4 regions of the Metabacillus mesotrionivorans genome follow, and region 2 is predicted to be linked to each of the others. Evidence: riboswitches for the same ligand, from Rfam matches in the RefSeq annotation. Region 2 holds a riboswitch; each other region holds the start of a gene.
The links. A riboswitch is a leader RNA that binds a small molecule or an ion and turns the genes downstream of it on or off. The one in region 2 is predicted to bind cobalamin.
Positions count from the first base shown of each region.

Region 1: linked by a shared signal. The riboswitch ahead of ACTSEZ_RS16675 (ribonucleoside-diphosphate reductase subunit alpha) and the one ahead of metE (5-methyltetrahydropteroyltriglutamate--homocysteine S-methyltransferase) in region 2 are both predicted to bind cobalamin.
Region 3: linked by a shared signal. The riboswitch ahead of ACTSEZ_RS08840 (DUF4430 domain-containing protein) and the one ahead of metE (5-methyltetrahydropteroyltriglutamate--homocysteine S-methyltransferase) in region 2 are both predicted to bind cobalamin.
Region 4: linked by a shared signal. The riboswitch ahead of ACTSEZ_RS05770 (cob(I)yrinic acid a,c-diamide adenosyltransferase) and the one ahead of metE (5-methyltetrahydropteroyltriglutamate--homocysteine S-methyltransferase) in region 2 are both predicted to bind cobalamin.

Region 1 covers NZ_JBQMFF010000007.1:13,358-17,823, reverse strand. Annotated here, with positions in the region: gene ACTSEZ_RS16680 (ribonucleotide-diphosphate reductase subunit beta) at 1-451, opposite strand, end outside; gene ACTSEZ_RS16675 (ribonucleoside-diphosphate reductase subunit alpha) at 469-2,739, opposite strand; cobalamin riboswitch at 2,925-3,107, opposite strand; gene dat (D-amino-acid transaminase) at 3,314-4,171, shown strand; gene nhaC (Na+/H+ antiporter NhaC) at 4,206-4,466, opposite strand, start outside.
Region 2 covers NZ_JBQMFF010000002.1:307,807-312,272, reverse strand. Annotated here, with positions in the region: gene ACTSEZ_RS06425 (ATP-binding protein) at 138-1,385, opposite strand; gene ACTSEZ_RS06420 (GNAT family N-acetyltransferase) at 1,506-2,285, shown strand; cobalamin riboswitch at 2,356-2,546, shown strand; gene metE (5-methyltetrahydropteroyltriglutamate--homocysteine S-methyltransferase) at 2,694-4,466, shown strand, end outside.
Region 3 covers NZ_JBQMFF010000002.1:747,366-751,831, forward strand. Annotated here, with positions in the region: gene ACTSEZ_RS08820 (RsiX family anti-sigma factor) at 1-712, opposite strand, end outside; gene sigX (RNA polymerase sigma factor SigX) at 709-1,245, opposite strand; gene ACTSEZ_RS08830 (cob(I)yrinic acid a,c-diamide adenosyltransferase) at 1,363-1,941, opposite strand; gene ACTSEZ_RS08835 (ECF transporter S component) at 2,022-2,537, opposite strand; gene ACTSEZ_RS08840 (DUF4430 domain-containing protein) at 2,550-2,963, opposite strand; cobalamin riboswitch at 3,114-3,305, opposite strand; gene ACTSEZ_RS08845 (ATP-binding protein) at 3,383-4,466, opposite strand, start outside.
Region 4 covers NZ_JBQMFF010000002.1:168,673-173,138, reverse strand. Annotated here, with positions in the region: gene ACTSEZ_RS05790 (cupredoxin domain-containing protein) at 16-465, opposite strand; gene ACTSEZ_RS05785 (hypothetical protein) at 575-847, opposite strand; gene ACTSEZ_RS05780 (M20 family metallo-hydrolase) at 1,048-2,298, shown strand; gene ACTSEZ_RS05775 (Dph6-related ATP pyrophosphatase) at 2,384-3,082, shown strand; cobalamin riboswitch at 3,117-3,299, shown strand; gene ACTSEZ_RS05770 (cob(I)yrinic acid a,c-diamide adenosyltransferase) at 3,428-3,970, shown strand; gene ACTSEZ_RS05765 (cobyric acid synthase) at 3,954-4,466, shown strand, end outside.

The sequences.
Region 1 (4,466 bases), on a different contig from region 2:
TCGGTTCGCTGCGCCAGTATTCAAACACTTCATCCTGAACATGCTTTGGAACAATGCTAGACAAAACATATGAGTAGGAATGATTGTGGATGACTTCCTGCTGGGCAAGCATAATCATCAGGGCGTTTATGCTTGAGTCTGTTATATACTCAGCTACTTTTCCTGCGTAGTCCGTCTGGATGCTGTCAAGAAGGGCGAGCAGGCCGATGATTTTCAAAAATGCCTCCTGTTCGTCGCCGGAAAGCTCTGGAAACTGTTTAATGTCCCCTGACATATTGATTTCAAACGGCGTCCAGAAATTGGAGAGCATTTTTTTATATTTTGCATAGGCCCAGGGATAAGATACGTCGTCCCAGTTTAAAACGTTTGAGCTCCTCCCGTTAATGATGGAAGTTGAACGGTTCGGCGCAGAAGCGTCCATGATCGGACGCGCATTCAATGAGTGTGTCATATGCCATCTCTCCTTTATCAGCTTGCGCAGGATTCGCAGTCTTCGATCTCGCTTGATGTTGACCGGACATAGTAAGTGGTTTTAAGGCCCGCTTTCCATGCGGTCAGATGCAAGTCCAGCAGCTCTTTTGCTTTTATGGTGTTGCGGACGTAAAAGTTAAATGAGACAGACTGATCGATGTGCTTTTGTCTGGCTGCGTTCTGTTTAATGCTCCACATCTGGTCAATCAAATAGGCTGATTTATAAAACCAGGTGGTTTCAGCATTCAAGTCCGGTGCAGTAACGGGGATTTTGTAGTCTTTTTTCTCTTCAGAGTACATTTTTTGAAAAATCGGATCGATGCTTGCCGTGCTTCCCGCGAGAATGGATGTTGAAGCATTCGGGGCAACGGCCATTAAATAGCCGTTTCGAATGCCGTTTTCTTTGATTTTTTCTGAAAGCTCATCCCATGGCATAGAGTCAGGTGTATAGTTTCTGTTCTTAAAGTAGTCGCCGGTATGCCAGTCTGAGCCTTCAAAGACAGGATAGGCGCCTTTTTCCTCTGCAAGCCTCATGCTTGCCTGAATGGTGTAAAAGGCTATTTTCTCATATAGCTCATCTGCAAACTGAACGGCTTCTTCGTCTTCCCAGCGCAGGCGCTTGAGCGCAAGCAGGTGGTGCCATCCAAAGGTTCCGAGGCCGACTGCGCGGTACTTTTTGTTTGTGAGCTTGGCCTGAAGAACGGGAATATCATTTAAATCAATGACATTATCGAGCATTCTGACCTGGATTGTGATCAGCCGCTCCAGCACATCATCTGACACAGCCCGGGCAAGGTTGATGGAAGAAAGGTTGCACACAACAAAATCTCCCGGAGTTTTAACGGTAATGATTTTGCCGTCCTCTGTGTACTGTTCATCCATTGTTGTCGGGCTTTGGTTTTGAGTGATTTCTGTACAGAGATTGCTGCAGTAAACCATTCCTTTATGCGCATTGGGGTTTTTCCGGTTCACTTCATCCCGGTAAAACATAAAGGGGGTTCCTGATTCAAGCTGGCTTTTCATAATGCCCTTCATAATGTCAATCGCAGGAACCGTGGTTTTTGAGAGCTCCGGGTGATTGGCGCATTCCCAATATTTTTCGCGGAACGAACCTGAGCCAACTTTCTCATCATAGTAATCTTCCAGCGAGTAACCCATGACTTTCCGTACTTCATGAGGGTCGAACAAATGCCACTCTCCTCGGTTTTCTGCCTGTTCCATGAACAGGTCCGGCAGGCATACGCCGGTGAAGAGGTCATGCGTCCGTAAACGCTCATCACCATTGTTCAGCTTGGAATCAAGGAATGAAAAGATATCCTTGTGCCAAACGTCAAGGTAAACGGCAATCGCGCCTTTTCTTTGCCCGAGCTGATCCACGCTTACCGCCGTATTGTTAAGCTGCTTCATCCACGGGATGACACCGGATGACACTCCTTTAAAGCCTTTAATATCACTGCCGCGGCTGCGGATCTTCCCGAGATAAACTCCGATGCCGCCGCCTGATTTTGAGAGATTGGCAATGTCTGTATTGCTGTCAAAGATGCCCTGCAGGCTGTCATCAACTGTATCAATAAAACAGCTGGACAGCTGTCCGACAGGCTTTCCTGCGTTTGACAAAGTTGGAGTCGCAACGGTCATATACAAATTGCTGAGTGCCCAGTAGGCTTCTTTTACAAGCTGAAGGCGGTGTTCCGTTTCTTCCTTTGCCATCAGCGTCATGGCGATGACGAGATACCGCTCCTGGGGAAGCTCATAAACCGACTTGTCATAATCTCTCGCAAGATACCGGTCAGAGAGTGTCCGCAGCCCGATGTATGTAAAAAGCTTGTCTTTGTCATGGTCGATGACTTGCGAAAGCTGCTCAATTTCTTCTTCGGAATAAGAATCAAGAAGATGTCTGCTGTAGATGCCTTTTGCCGTAAGGGTTTTGATCAGTGACAGGAAGGTGCCGCCCCCTGATTTCCTGTTGAATGCAGCTTCTTTATAAAGCTTTTTAAGATAAATCCGGGCACAGAAATAGGTCCATTCCGGCTGCAGCTCACTGATATTTGAGAGGCCTTCGAGAATAAGCAGGTTGGTCACCTGAGAGGCAGAACAGACAGTGCGGCCTTCCATGCTTTGAACAGCTCTTTCGGTGTATGTACGGAGGTCAAGCTCTTTAAAATCTTTTCCGGTTTCAGAAATAAAGTCAGTCAGTCGCTCCTGTGAGAACGGGGCTTTTTCGTTTGTCAGTTCGTTTACAATGATAGTAGTCATTTTGGTTGCCATAAGACATCCTCCTCATTTATAGTTCGGATTTTCGTATAATGGTCCATGATCTTTCAGGGAAATTACTGCGGAAAATCAAAAAAACCGCCCATGAGAACATGAGCGGATCAAACGATAGAATAAGAGGGTGCACGCATCCCTGTTACTGGCCATCGTTTCATCTCCTCAGTCCCCGAAGAATTCGAAACTTCTGCAAATCTAAGGCAGGTCTCCTGACTTGTGATCACTCTGCGCTGAGTCCTTCCCATACATTTCTCTCGTACAGTGGTATTCCCAGTTCGTCACACTTACAGTTGCGGGGACAGTTCCGGATTTGCACCGGATTCCCTTTTAAGCCAACATGTTGGCACCTTGATTTGCTGTTAATTTCAATATGTAGTATTTTAATTTAAGTGAATAATCAATATGTTGTGTCATTTGATATTCTCATCATAAATGACACGGGGTGAAATTTCAACTGAAATCTATGAAAATGTCGAAAGAAAAATAGAAAACCATTTTACAGTTCAGCGTGTTTCATCATACCATAGGTTTAAGGGCAGCTTACACTAAGTCTTAAAAAAGGAGATTTATCATGTACATACTTGTTAACGGTGAGTATAGGAAGCGAGATGAAGTTTCGATTGATCTTGAAGACAGGGGCCATCAGTTCGGTGACGGGGTCTACGAGGTCATCAGAGTGTATGATGGAGCATATTTTGCGATGAAGGAGCATATGGAGCGGTTCATTCGAAGCGGAAAAGAAATTAAAATCGCCCTTCCATATACGATAGAGGAGCTGACGAATCAGCTTGAAGAACTTCTCCGCCTGAATAAGACAGAAGACGGCGGTGTTTATATGCAGGTAACAAGAGGAGCTGCCGCTAGAAAGCATCTGTTTCCTGGCAAGGATACGGTTCCTGAATTAACGGCCTATCCGATTCCATGCTCAAAACCCGTAAAAGAGCAGGAGGAAGGAATTTCTCTCTGTCTGCTTGAAGACGTGCGCTGGCTCAGATGCGATATCAAAAGCTTGAATCTTCTCGGAAATGTCCTTGCGAAACAGGAGGCACATGACCGCGGGGCTTATGAAGCGCTGCTTCACCGAAGCGGCATGATTACGGAGGGGTCATCCTCTAATTTCTACGGGGTGAAAAATGGAAGTGTGTTTACCCATCCTGCGAATAACCTGATTCTGAATGGTGTTACGAGAATGAAAGTAGAGGAGCTTTGCAGACAGAACGGAATTGAGTTTCTGGAAGAAAGACTGAACACAGACGGTCTTGCCTCTCTCGATGAAGCTTTTATCACCTCTACGACCAGTGAAGTGATTCCTGTAATAAAGGTTGATGAAAGAAAAATTGGAGAAGGAATACCCGGACCTGTCACAAGAAAGCTTCAAAAGCTGTTTGATGAACTGATTGCAATTGAAACGAAAGTGGTCGAGAGATAATAAAAATCCCGCCTGGGTAAGGCGGGATTTTCTGCTAGACTGTATGTTTCCGGGCAGGAAGGAATCCAAACAGGATAGAAAACAATGGAGACAAATAGAGAAAGAACGCAAATGGCAGATACGAAATGACGTCGACACCAAGTGTCTGCGCGAAAAAGGCCCCGCTTACTCCCCAGGGAATAAGGGGATTGATCAGTGTTCCGGCATCTTCAAGGGATCTTGATAAATATTTCTTTTCAACGTTCAGTTTTTCATAGGCCGGTTTAAACGACTGACCTGGTATGAGTATGGACAA
Region 2 (4,466 bases):
ATGCAGCTGAACAAATACTCACAGACCTTTTTAGGGAAATATGGCAGTCTCCCCAGACATTTACCAGATCTCCGTTCGTCTCAACGGCTCTTATTCAAGCCTGTAAAAGATTGCTGTACAGTTGCGACGGCAGGAAATCAGGCTGACAGAGAAGGAAGGTAGATTTGAAAAACAGACCCTTGACCAGGACCGCTTTTCACTTTGATGTACCCGTTCATTGAATGGACAATGCTGTAGGTTACCATCATCCCAAGACCTGTACCGTTTGATTTTGTTGAAAAGTAAGGTTCACCAAGACGCAGCACCTGATCCTCAGTCATGCCCTTTCCATGGTCTGTTATTGTGATTTTTACATATGAACCTTCTTTTTGTGTTGAAATTTGAACCTGTCCTCCGTTGCTGTATGACTCAATGCTGTTTTTCAGCATGTTGATAAAGGATTGCTTTAACTTGAGGGAATCCCCGAGAACATACAGCTCTTCTTTGCTGAAATCTTCCTCTAACTGTACATTTTCCATCTGAGCGAGGGGTGTCAGTACATTCATGCAGTTCTTTAGTTCACTGTGAATAGAAATTGGGTGCTGGTGCTCAGCCTCCGGTCTTGCAAAGGTTAAATAATCTTTAATGATATTTGTAGCACGGTCCAGTTCATCTAATGAGATTTTTATGTATTCTTCTCTTTTCTCCCTGCTGATTTCATCATCTCTGAGCAGCTGAAGAAAACCCTTTGTTGTTGTCAGGGGATTGCGCACTTCATGTGAAATGCTTGCTGCAAGATGGCTGACAACTTCCAGCTTTTCTGCTTTAATGACCCTTTTCAGCAGATAAAAATTCTGAATGATCGTTTCAAACAAAATCGTTCCAATAACCGCTGCAAAAATATGAAAGATGATCAGTTCCACATAATGCGACGGATGAAAAGCCGTTTTATACATCATCTCAATCTGGATAATGGAGAACAGCAGAGAGCCCAGAACTAATGCAGCTACTAGACAGAGCTTTATTCTAAGCCTGCTTTTCAGATAATATGAAGACAGCATCGGGACTAACAAAACAAGTATTCCTGCCATGACAATTGTCGGATATATGCCGCTGCCGCCAATAATCACCCTTGTTCCGACTGTGACGATAAATAAAAAGATTCCAAGTGGATATCCTCCATACAAAAGCCCCATAACATATGGAATTCGCCTGAAATCAAAGAAAAATTCTCCATCAATCATAAAGGGATACTGCATGCTAAAGACAATGGCAAGCGCAGGAAGAAGGGCAAACAGCCACTTTTTCATTTTCTTGTTCGTTTCTTTTCTCATATACAATAATTGAATGATGAGAAGCGGAGACAAAACGAGCAAAAGATTTAACAATACATCCTTCATTTCCATGGGCACACACCTAATTCTCCAAATAGTGAAATTTCCTCTCTATTAAAATATATATCAAACGGAAAGAAAATGTTAGAATATTCTAATAGACTGGCTAAAATTTTTCCCGGGAGATGAGAAATGGCGATAAAGTTGCTGAAGCAAGAACAGGTATCACAGGCTGCCGCTTTTTTAGAAAAAGACCATGATGTAAACGCTTTGATAGCAGAAGATCTTAAGGATGAACAGATCCGGGTTTACGGTCAGTATCAAGGTCCTGAATTAACGGCTTTGCTTATAGTTTATCCTGAAAAAATATACTTCTGCAGTTCCGTCATTCCTGCGGATATTGAAGCTTTTATTCCTGTCATTCAGAAAACCGGCATAAGGAGAATTTTTGGGAAACAGGAACTTATTGAGGCATTAAAAAAGATTGTCAAAACCGAGATTGAAAGTGACTCTGTTATGATGAAATACGATAATAGAGCAGCCGGCAGCGTATCCGGCGAAGTCTGCAAAATCACAAGTCTTGATGAATGCCGCAGGCTTTACCGGTTATTTATGCAGGTGGAAGAATATAAAATGACTGGTCCAAATGAAGCTTTTTTTGCCGGTGAACAGTATGAAAGCATCCTCTCTGGAAAGCTTAGTGTGTATTACGTCGAGGAAAACGGCACGATGGCAGCAACTGCAGGAATTTTTACAGATCACGAAAAGACTGCTGTTATTGCCGGCGTTGCCACTCCTACAAAATACAGAAGAAAAGGATATGCCTCAAAAGTCATCGAGAGAATCTGCCGTGATTTCGGAACTGAAAGAGAGCTCTATTTATTTTACAATAATCCGGATGCCGAAAACCTTTATAAAAAGCTTGGATTTTATGAGACTGCCAAATGGAAAGTGATCGGAATTTCTTTCTGAATAATAAGAAATGTCTTGCAAGATTGAGAAACATCAGCTATTGTTAAAAACAATCACAAAAATATTCTTAATATGTTGACAAGCGATGGGTGCTGACGCGTTTACGCGGAAGCTTAAAAGGGAAGCCGGTGAAAATCCGGTGCGGTCGCGCCACTGTAATGGGGAGCATTCTGCACAAAGCCACTGTTCTGAAATGGAATGGGAAGGCAGCAGCATGCAGTGAACCAGAGCCAGGAGACCTGCCTGTCGTATGCACTTTAAGCCTACGCGAAATAGGGAGGGTGATGCGGTATGTTGAAACCTTTGTTGTGTCTCAACTCTAGTTAGCTGTGTCCATTAAACTCTCTTTTAAAAAGGAGAGTTTTTTTGCGTTTAGAGCTGAGAAACTATGAAAACGGGGGAACCGCAATGAAAATTAGAAATTCAAACCTTGGCTATCCGAGAATCGGCGAAAAAAGAGAATGGAAAAAGCTTCTTGAGGCGTTTTGGAGAGGAGATCTGACGGAGCAGGAGTTTCATTTGGATATGAAGAAAATCAGGCTCTCTCATTTGGTGAAACAGCGCGAGTCGGGCATTGACCTAGTGCCGGTCGGCGACTTCAGCTATTACGATCATGTACTTGATACGGCTGTTATGTTCGGCCTGATCCCGGAAAGATTCAGGGATCTGAACCCATCATCACTTGAAACGTATTTCGCGATTGCCAGGGGAAGCCAAGACAAAGTCGCATCAGAGATGACAAAATGGTTTAACACAAACTACCATTACATCGTGCCTGAGCTTGACGGAACAGAGCCCCGCCTTATCCACAACCGCTTGCTTGAGCTATATAAAGAAGCAAGGAATGAGACCGGGATTACGGGGAAACCGGTACTTATCGGGCCGCTTACTCTCACAGCCCTTTCAAAAGGAGAAAAGAAAGAAGAAATTCTTGAAAAACTCATCCCTTTATATGTTCAGGTTTTCAAGGAGCTTGAAGAAGAAGGAGCAGAGTGGATACAAATAGACGAACCAATATTCGTTACATCTGCAGCAGATGCAGCCTTTATGAAAAAAACGAAGAAAATCTATGAAACAATAAAAGAAGGCTTAGGCAGGGCAAAACTTCTTCTGCAAACCTACTTTGAATGTCCTGAACAATATGAACAGCTCATTCAGCTGCCTGTTGACGGCATAGGCCTGGATTTTGTTCATGACAGCGGCAAAACGCTGGAGCATTTGAGTGCATTCGGTTTTCCAAAGGACAAGGTGCTTGCGGCAGGCGTCATCGACGGCCGCAATATCTGGAAGGCAGAGCTTCAGAAAACAGTCAAACTGGTAAACCGAATTCTGGATGAGGTCGGAAGAGACCGGCTGATTCTTCAGCCTTCATGCAGTCTGATTCATGTGCCTGTAACAGCAGAGAGCGAAGGGGCTCTGCATCCCCTTGTTAAAAACGCGCTCGCATTTGCAGATGAAAAGCTGCATGAAATCACCCTGCTGACAAAATTTTTAAATTTTGAAGAAGAGACCCTTTCAGCCTATGATCAAGGGATAGCAGATCTTGAGGCTTCAGACTTGAGAAACCGGCATTCTGTACATGCTTCATATGATAAGTACAGCACTGTCAGAGTTGGAGCAGTTCAAAGAAAAGAGGCGCAGCAAAGAAAATTCAGCCTTCCGCTGCTTCCGACGACAACCATCGGAAGTTTTCCTCAAACGAAAGAAGTGCGTGCTGCTAGGCTGAAGTATAAAAAAGGAACTCTCTCAGAAGCGGACTATTATCAGTTTATTGAAGGTGAAATAAAAAAGTGGATTGATATCCAGGAAAACCTGGGGCTTGATGTCCTCGTTCACGGTGAGTTCGAGCGGACAGACATGGTTGAATATTTCGGTGAAAAGCTTGGAGGGATGACTGTCACCTCAAATGGGTGGGTGCAGTCATACGGTTCACGCTGCGTAAGACCTCCTCTTATTTACGGGGACGTGTTTTTTAAGGAGCCGATGACACTAAAAGAAACCCTTTTTGCCCAAAAGCTGACTGACAAGCCTGTAAAAGGAATGCTGACCGGACCGGTTACAATAGTAAATTGGTCTTTTGTAAGATCTGACGTACCTGGAGCAGCAGTGTTAAATCAGCTCTCTCTCGCCGTGAGGGAAGAGGTTGAAGCATTAGAGAGAGCAGGAATCGGCATGATTCAG
Region 3 (4,466 bases), 440 kb from region 2:
CATACGCTCCGATTTCTGCTCCTTTTTCGCTGCCGGTATAATAGTCAGCCTGAGAGGCATCCTGCCAGCGGAAAGACTCTTCCAGACCTTCTGTAAAGAGTCTGTTTTCCGTTTCAGAGCTGGATGCCGCATAGGCATTGCCTTTTATGTCAACAGACATCCGCTCTTCTCCTGTTTCATAGGAGAGCTTTGTTCCTGAGAGTGCAGAAGGACTAAGCCCGGAGATTTCCGGGTCAAATGAAGACAATGCCGTTTCAAAAAGAGTCATGTACGAGTCAGAGGAATCGAACTGAAAACTGAGCGGTATCGTATTTTGCACCTGAAGATCTGGATAGGCAACCGTTACAATCGTCTGATTGTCATTTGTTCTTGCTACAAATGACTTTTTCTCAGGCTCTGGTGCAGACTTTGCTTCTAATTTCATGTCTGCGTTCTCTTCCGGCGCCTGGCCGCTTTCAACTGCTTTATCCGCACTTGATTCAGACCTGCTATCACTCATCTGGAAGTTCTGAAGGAAAAAGGGTGAAAGGATTAAAAGAATAAAAAGTGCGGCAATGCTTGCAAAAGCCGGTGTTTTCCACTGAACTTGCTTTTTGTGCATACGTTCCTGCAAACGGGTGTATATTTGCTGCTGCGAGCGCCGATCTTTGATATCCGGCATTGCTTGAAGCTTATCTGTAATCTGCTCATCGTTCCATTTTGATTGATTCATCCCTTTACTATTCCCTCCTTCCTGATCGAGTGTTCAGACAATTTATTTTTCAAAGCTTTCAGCGCTCTGTGCTGGGTCGTTTTCACTTTGCTTTCTGTAAATCCCAGGGCTTCTGCTGTATCCGAAATGGACATTCCCTGAATATACCTTAAGATTATGACGGCCTTCTGATCGACCGTGCATGTATCAAGCGTTCTGTATACCATCTGCATCTCTTCGTTTAAAGCGGCAATCTCCTCCGGAAGCGGCTGATGATCCCGTATTTGCTCACGGTCCCAGTCAAATGCTTCAAAGATGCGCTGTTTGAGTGTTTTCTGTTTGCGGAAAAAATCAATCGCAACATGTCTTGCAATGGAGAGGATCCAGGTTTTTTCACTGCTCCGTCCTTCAAAACTGCTGTGTGATTTTAATATTCGTATATACACTTCCTGAACGAGGTCCTCGGCCTGTTCACGATTCTTTACCATATAAAATAAGAACTGGAAAAGATCGCTGTGATATTTTTCATAAATCCTCTGAAAGGCCTCTTCCATGAACGAACCTCCAATCAATACATTAGTCGGAATGAAGAATAAAAAGTTACACATCTTTTACTATATCGGGATTGCATAGAAAAAGGAAGGCAGTTTCCGCCTTCCTTTTTAAAGAAATTATGACTCTTTCTTTTTAGTAAATACGATGGCACTTCTTTCATACTCCACATCTTTTGAACCGAGTCTGGCATTTGCCGCTCTAGCTGCCGCAAAGAAATAATCGGAAAGTCTGTTCATGTATGTTAAAACATGCTCATTGATTTCCGTTTCTTTTTTGAGCGAAACAATACAGCGCTCTGCCCTTCTTGCTACGGTCCTTGCCACATGGATGGCAGCAGCCGCCTTTGTCCCTCCAGGAAGAATGAATCGCTCGAGCGGAGGGGCTTCTGCTGTGTACGCATCGATTCGTGATTCAAGAAACTCAATCATGTCAGGAGTTGTTTTATAGGGATGTTTTTGCTTGCCGTGGATGACAGCAAGATCGCTTCCGCAGTCAAAAAGTTCATGCTGGATTTTTTCAAATTCCTGCTTCATGTCTTTTAGGGTATCATCGTTCATCCATGTCATGGCAAGACCGGTAAAAGAGTTTACCTCATCGATTGTTCCGTAGGCCTCTACCCTCAGATCATCCTTATCGACCCGGCCCCCGATAATGCTTGTTTTCCCTTTATCACCGGTTCTAGTATACAAATTCATATTCAGCAGCTCCTGTCCTTTGTTCTCAGACTGTCTTGCCTAAGCTATAAAGAAAGTCTCTCTCTTATTCTGCCATTATTTTATTGAAGTGTAACGCCATAATCGTTTTTATAGAGATAATACTGAAACGTTTTTTGCATGACCGGGTACAGCACGAGAAAGAAAATGCCGTTTCCTGCTGCATGCATCGTATCAAACGGGATTCCTGCAAGATAGTAGACAAGTCCATTTTCGGTCAGGACAAACATATTCAGAGAAACGATGAATCCAAAAAGATATCCCGCAAGAACGGCTGCCGGGGTAAAAACGAGAAGTCTGTTTCTTTTAACCGCTTTTCCAAGCAGGCCGAAGATTAAAGCCAAGGTCCCCCAGGCAAGCATCTGCCAGATTGTCCACATGCCCATGCCAAGCAGCAGATTGCTGAGAAAACAGCCAAGCACCGCGACGATCATTCCATTAACCGGTCCGAGCAGAATCGCGGTTATAAGAATTACGGCTGTCATCGGCTGCACATTCGGAATGAACTGAAAAGTCAGCCTGCCTACAACGGACAAGGCAATAAGCAAAGAGAGAAGACTGATTCTTCTCGTTGTCATTGTTTCTCACACTTATTCATAATTCCGCAGATCAAATTCAATCTTATCGCCGTCTTTCAGCTTAATGTCATTTGCTCCTGTCATAGCATCTTCCCCGTTTACAACTAAATGCCAGTATGTTTTGTCCGCTTCGCTCGCCTGGATGCCTTCAATTCCGTTGATAAAGCCTCCGGACTCTTCAATTTCAAAGTTTGCCTTCATTGCATCCATAAGGCTCTGGCCTTCTTCAAAAACCACTTCTTTTGATTCTACTTTCTCCGCCATTTCATTTTTAGTCAGCGTGACAGAGGCTTTCAGTTCCTCCGCCTGCTCTTCGCTTTCAGCAGCAGGTTTTGCTTCTTCTGTTTTAGGTTCCTCTGCCGCATTTCCGCAGGCGCTCATCAGTGCAAGAAGAAGCACTGCGAGAAAGCTGTAAAATTTGTTCATGATCCATCTCTCCTCTTGTTGTTGTGTATGTATTGGAATAGCAAAAAGCCCATCTGTTAGAAGATGGGCTTTTAAAAACGGCATAGAAGAAACTGCAGGCACTGGTGCCATAACTGTGCCGTTTCTATGCTCAAATCCCCGAAGAATAGTAACGTTTGAAAGAACCCGGCAGGTCTACTGACTCGTGCTTCATCCTCAAGCCTGCACCTTCCCGTCTGAATCAGTCATTCTGACAGTGGTCTAAAAGCAGGTATTGTCTGCACTTACAGTTGCGGGGACAGTTCAGGCATCTCACCTGATTCCCTATTAAGCAAAGTTTGCACCAGTTTCTTTTCGTATTCACTTTTATATCCAGCTTTTATTGTACCTAAAATGACAAGCGGCATCAACAGGTGTTTCGTATGAAACAAGAATATTCGTCACATTCTATCAGGAAAAACGTTTTTTCGAGGCAGATAGAAACTGAATGTGGTTCCTTCATTGACTTTGCTGTGCACATTAATCGAACCTGAATGGGCATCGACAATGTTCTTGGCAATCGCAAGACCAAGGCCTGTTCCGGAGCGGCCTCTCGTCCTCGCCTTATCTGCTTTATAGAAGCGTTCAAAAACAAACGGCAGATCTTCTTCGACAATTCCTGTGCCTGTATCCTTAACATCAACCTTTATTCCGCCCGCAACGGACTGCACCCCCACTTCAACTGTGCCGCCCTCAAGAGTATGCCTGATTGCGTTATCCACAAGATTCGTCAGAACCTGTTCAATTTTATCCGGATCAAGAACAAACTCAGGTTCGTCGAGTGCAAAACTGGAGGTGAGCGTAATATCTTTTTCCCTCGCAAGTCCCTGGAACTTGCGGTTGATTTTTTCAATAAATTCATTAATGGAAATGCTCTCAAGATTGAGGGTGATATGACCCGCTTCCATCCGGGCAAGATCGAGCAGATCATTGACAAGCCGTCCCATTCTGAGCGATTCATCGTAAATAACCTGGGCAATCTCTTTTTTCTCCTCATCCGAGCTTGCAATATCATCTACAATCGCTTCAGAATACCCCTGAAGCATGGCAATCGGCGTTCTCAGTTCATGGCTGACGTTTGCGATAAAGTCTTTGCGCAATTTATCAAGCCGGCGCTCTTCTGTCATGTCCCGAAGCACGGCTACCGCCCCCCGGACGTAAGACTGATTGTAAAGCGGGCTCATGACAAGCACCCAGCTTCTTCCCTGAAGGGTTACTTCCACGATATGCTCTCTTTCTGTGTTGACAACCCGCTGGAACAATTCTTTCGCTTCAGGAGGAATTTCTTCCCCCTCGTTTATCTGCATTTTTTGTTCATAGTACCATGACTGCAGGAAGCGTTCCGCAGGGGGATTGGTCACAAGAATGGTTCCATCAATATTAAGTGTGATAACCCCGTCTGCCATACTGCTCAGAATGCTCGTTAAGTGCTCTTTCTCCTGATTAAGAGCGTTGATGTTAAACTTCAGCTGTCTCCCCATCTGA
Region 4 (4,466 bases), 140 kb from region 2:
CTCTTTTGCGCTGTATTAATCCACAACAATATAAGCAATCATCGGCGCACCCTGGCCATGGCGGGAATGCGTATCACAAATTAGACGGTACGTTCCTTCTTCATCAAATTTTAAAGGAATGACCGCTTTTTCACCTTTTTTAACCACGCCTTTTATGTCTGTTCCTTCAATCCTGAAGGGATGCTCCGCGCCGTTTACTCCGTGGATGGTCAACGTAACGTTTTCACCTTTCTGAATCGTAATGGAGCCTGGATCAAAACGGTATGCCTCAATCTTTCGCCCGTCTTCAGTTTTGGATGTGAATTCTCCGGTCACCATATGGATTTCTGCCTTCTCATCTGTATGCTGTGCGGAAAGGACCTCAGCTGCATCCTGATTCAGATAAAACCAGCTTCCGGAGCCAATGAGAGCAAACAAAACAGCAGCAATCACAATCCATTTCTTTTTTATGACGATAAATTTCATAGTTTCCCTCCCAGAGCAGTACTTACCATACTATATGCCCGTCCGGGGGAAACTTGTCTGCTGTTTTTTAAGCGCAAAAAAGGATGTCTCGCAGCAGACATCCTTTTTGTTAATCTTCTGTTAAAAATTCCGGTGAAAACAAATTATATGCATCTTCTTCCTCATCCATTTCCCGATCAGCTTCAGAGTATGTTCTTCTCCTGCGGTTCAGCTCTCTGAATTCAGCTTCGAGGAAATCAGCCTGTTCGTGTGAGAGTTTGATTGTCACTTCATTTTTATTATCATCTGCTGCTTTAAGCAGAACATAACTGTCCGCAAAATGCCTCAGCGTCACATTGCTTAACGTTATTTGCATTTTATCAAGCTCATACCTTGCTTTCATGAAAAAAAGACCTCCAGTGGCCGATATTGGTTATCTCTTTTAGTTTATCGGTTTCATCTGAAAAGCACAATAGAACGGTAGAAATGGACAAAGTGTAAGAACTTCAATTGAATCCTTTTACATTTAGAAAAATGAAATGAGCTCCATTTTCCTATAGTATAAAGACAGAATATTCTATTACTTTTACAGGAGGATCATACATGCCTGAACAGACACTGACCATCAATAAAACCCGATTAGAAGAAAGAATTCATACACTCGCCGAAATCGGAAAGATTGGCGAAACCGGGGTTTCGAGGCTTGCCTTGTCAAAGGAAGATAAACTTGCAGTTGAAACAGTCAAAGGCTGGATGGAGGAAGCAGGCCTTACCGCACGGATAGATCACTTTGGAAATCTGATTGGCAGGCTCGAGGGAAAAAAAGCTGAAGCACCTGTCCTTATGCTCGGGTCCCATATTGATTCACAGCCGTATGGCGGAAGATTTGATGGAGTCATCGGTGTTCTTGGGGCAATCGAAGCCGTTCAGACATTGCAGGAGAACTCGTTTATTCCCGAAATGCCAATCGAAGTTGCTGCTTTTTGCGATGAAGAGGGAGCACGCTTTAATAAAGGGTTATTTGGCGTCAGAGGGATACTCGGCAAACTTGAAGAGGGAGAACTTGACCGGAAAGATAAAAACGGTGTAACACGGCGGGATGCACTAATTTCCTTCGGATGTGATCCCGAGCGCTTTAAGGAGTCAGAGTACGCTCCCGGAAGCATTTCAGCCTATCTTGAGCTGCACATTGAACAGGGACCGGTTCTTGAGTCTAAGGATGCGCCCATTGGCATTGTAACGGGCATCTCTGGCCCATTGTGGCTGACAGTTGAGCTTGAAGGCTTTGCAGGCCATGCCGGATCTGTGCCAATGCATATGAGACAGGATGCTTTAGTGGGAGCGGCAAAGGTCATCGTTGCCCTGAATGATCTCGCTTCAGAAGATCCATCTGCACCTACTGTCGGAACCGTCGGGAGCTTAAAGGTTTTTCCTGATTCACGGAACATCATACCTGAAAAAGTGATGTTTACGGTGGACCTCAGGGATATTCAAATGGAAAGAAGAAATATCATAGAGAATCAGTTGAGAAAACGGCTGCATCTGATCTGCGAGGATCACGGACTGACATATATCTTATCTGAAGACACAAACAGTGAACCGCGGTATTGCTCGGAAGACATTATGGAAATTATGAGGGCAGCAAGCAACGAGATCGGTCTGAATGCGCCTGAACTGATGAGCGGACCCTTTCATGATGCGCTCGCGATGTCTTATGAATGTGACTACGGGATGATTTTTGTCCGCTGCAAGGACGGCATCAGCCATAATCCGAAAGAGTTTTCAACGATGGAAGATATTTCGCTCGGAACCGAACTTCTATACAGGACAGCCTTAAAAATGGCAGTGAAATAAACAAAGCAGTCTATTTTTCTTTTTGACTAAACATTCTGAACCCATCATAATCAAGGCTATACTCTTGATGGGATGGTGGATGGAATTGAAAAAGAAAACAGCTGTATCCTGGAGCGGAGGGAAAGACGGATGCATGGCCCTTCATAAACTTGCAGCCGAGGGGCATGAAATCGCATGCCTTATAACGACGGTTCCGGCTGAAACTGGAAGAACATTCGGGCACGGAGAGAAAATAGATGCGATCAAACAGCAAAGTCTTGCGCTTGAAATACCAGTGCATTTTATATCATGCACCTATGAAAGCTATACGGATCACTTTATCGGTGCGCTGAAAGAGTTGAAGGAGCAATACTCCCTTACAGCTGTTGCTTTCGGCGATCTTTATTTGGACGAGCACCGGGAGTGGGGAGAAAAAGCTTCGGCCGAAGCAGGTCTTGAACCGCTTTACCCTTTATGGATGGAAAAAGAGAACGCCATACTTGCACTTCAGCAGTTTGCAGTCAGCGGATATAAAGCAGCTGTAATCAGAGTAAGGGATGACAAACTCGATCCATCCTGGCTCGGAATGGAGGTTAATCAGCCATTCATCGACCGCGCTTTAAATACAGACATCTGTCCGATGGGAGAGGCTGGTGAATACCATACTTTCGTCTACGACGGGCCGCTGTTTACAAAAAAAATCGACATTACGTTCGGGAACGTTCTTCAGCTGGAAACGACAAAGAGACTTGAGCTTGAGAAAACCAAATTAAGAGAAAAAACGACAAATTTAAAAAAATCTTGATGACTTTTCCAGTTTTATAGATTACAATGAACAAAAAATATGATTCTTTTAAAGTGCCTGAATACTCAGGATAATAGGGAAGCCGGTGGAAATCCGGCGCAGCCCCCGCTACTGTAAGCGCAGATTAAACTGAATTGCCACTGACTCTAATGTCGGGAAGGCTCAGGATCAAGATGAAGCGCAAAGCCAGGAGACCTGCTTTAATTGATTTTTGCTTGTTTTTCGGTGGGAAGAACGAGTCAGGACCCCTGTATGCGTTACTTCACTATGCTTATTTAGGCCTTGACTGTCTTCAGTCAGGGCCTTTTTATATTGGTTAAAAAGATGGGAGATGGATATATGGCGATGAAAAACGAAAAAGGAAGAGTGCTTGTCTACACAGGCAATGGAAAAGGAAAAACGACAGCTGCAATCGGTCTTGCTGTGCGGGCTGCCGGAAGACAAATGACCGTTTCCATTCTGCAATTTATTAAATCTCCTGAGCGGACATACGGTGAGAGAACAATTTTAAATGCTTTGCCCGGAGTCAGTATTCAGCAGCTCGGTGCCGGATTTACCTGGACCAAAACACCTGAGATTCACCGGGAAGCTTTAAAACAGGCTTGGATAACAGCAAAAGAAACCATTCTGAGCGGGGAAAGCGATGTTGTCATTCTTGATGAAATCAACAATGCCCTTGCCATTCAGACCTTTCCTGTGGACGATGTTCTTCCTCTTGAAGACGTCATTTTGACCATTCAAAACCGTCCTCTTCATGTCCACCTTGTCCTGACAGGCAGAAACGCCAAAAGAGAAATCAGGGAAATAGCTGATCTCGTCTCTGTGATCGACGTTGAAAAGCATTATTACGATGAAGGTGTCGACGCCATATATGGAATTGAATATTAAAGAAAATGGGAAGAAAAAGGCGCTCAGACTCATGATTCAGGGGACTCATTCGGATGCAGGCAAAAGCATTCTGTCAACCGCACTGTGCAGGATTTTCAGGCAGGACGGGTATAAAACCGCTCCCTTTAAATCACAGAACATGGCACTGAACTCATACATAACAAAAGACGGCAAAGAAATCGGCAGAGCCCAGGGAGTTCAGGCTGAAGCAGCAGGAATTGAAGCTGACACGGATATGAACCCGATTTTAATTAAACCTTCAGGAGAGATGGAATCCCAGATCGTTTTTCACGGCAGACCATTTGCTGTCATGAACACCGCAGTCTACCGGGAAGACTTTTTCAGCCTTGGTCTTGAAGCGATTAAAAAATCGTTGCACAAGCTGCTGACGAACTATGACGCGGTTGTAATCGAAGGGGCAGGTTCACCTGCTGAAGTCAATTTAAATGACAGGGAGCTCGTCAACATGCGCGTTGCAGAGATTGCAGATGCACCT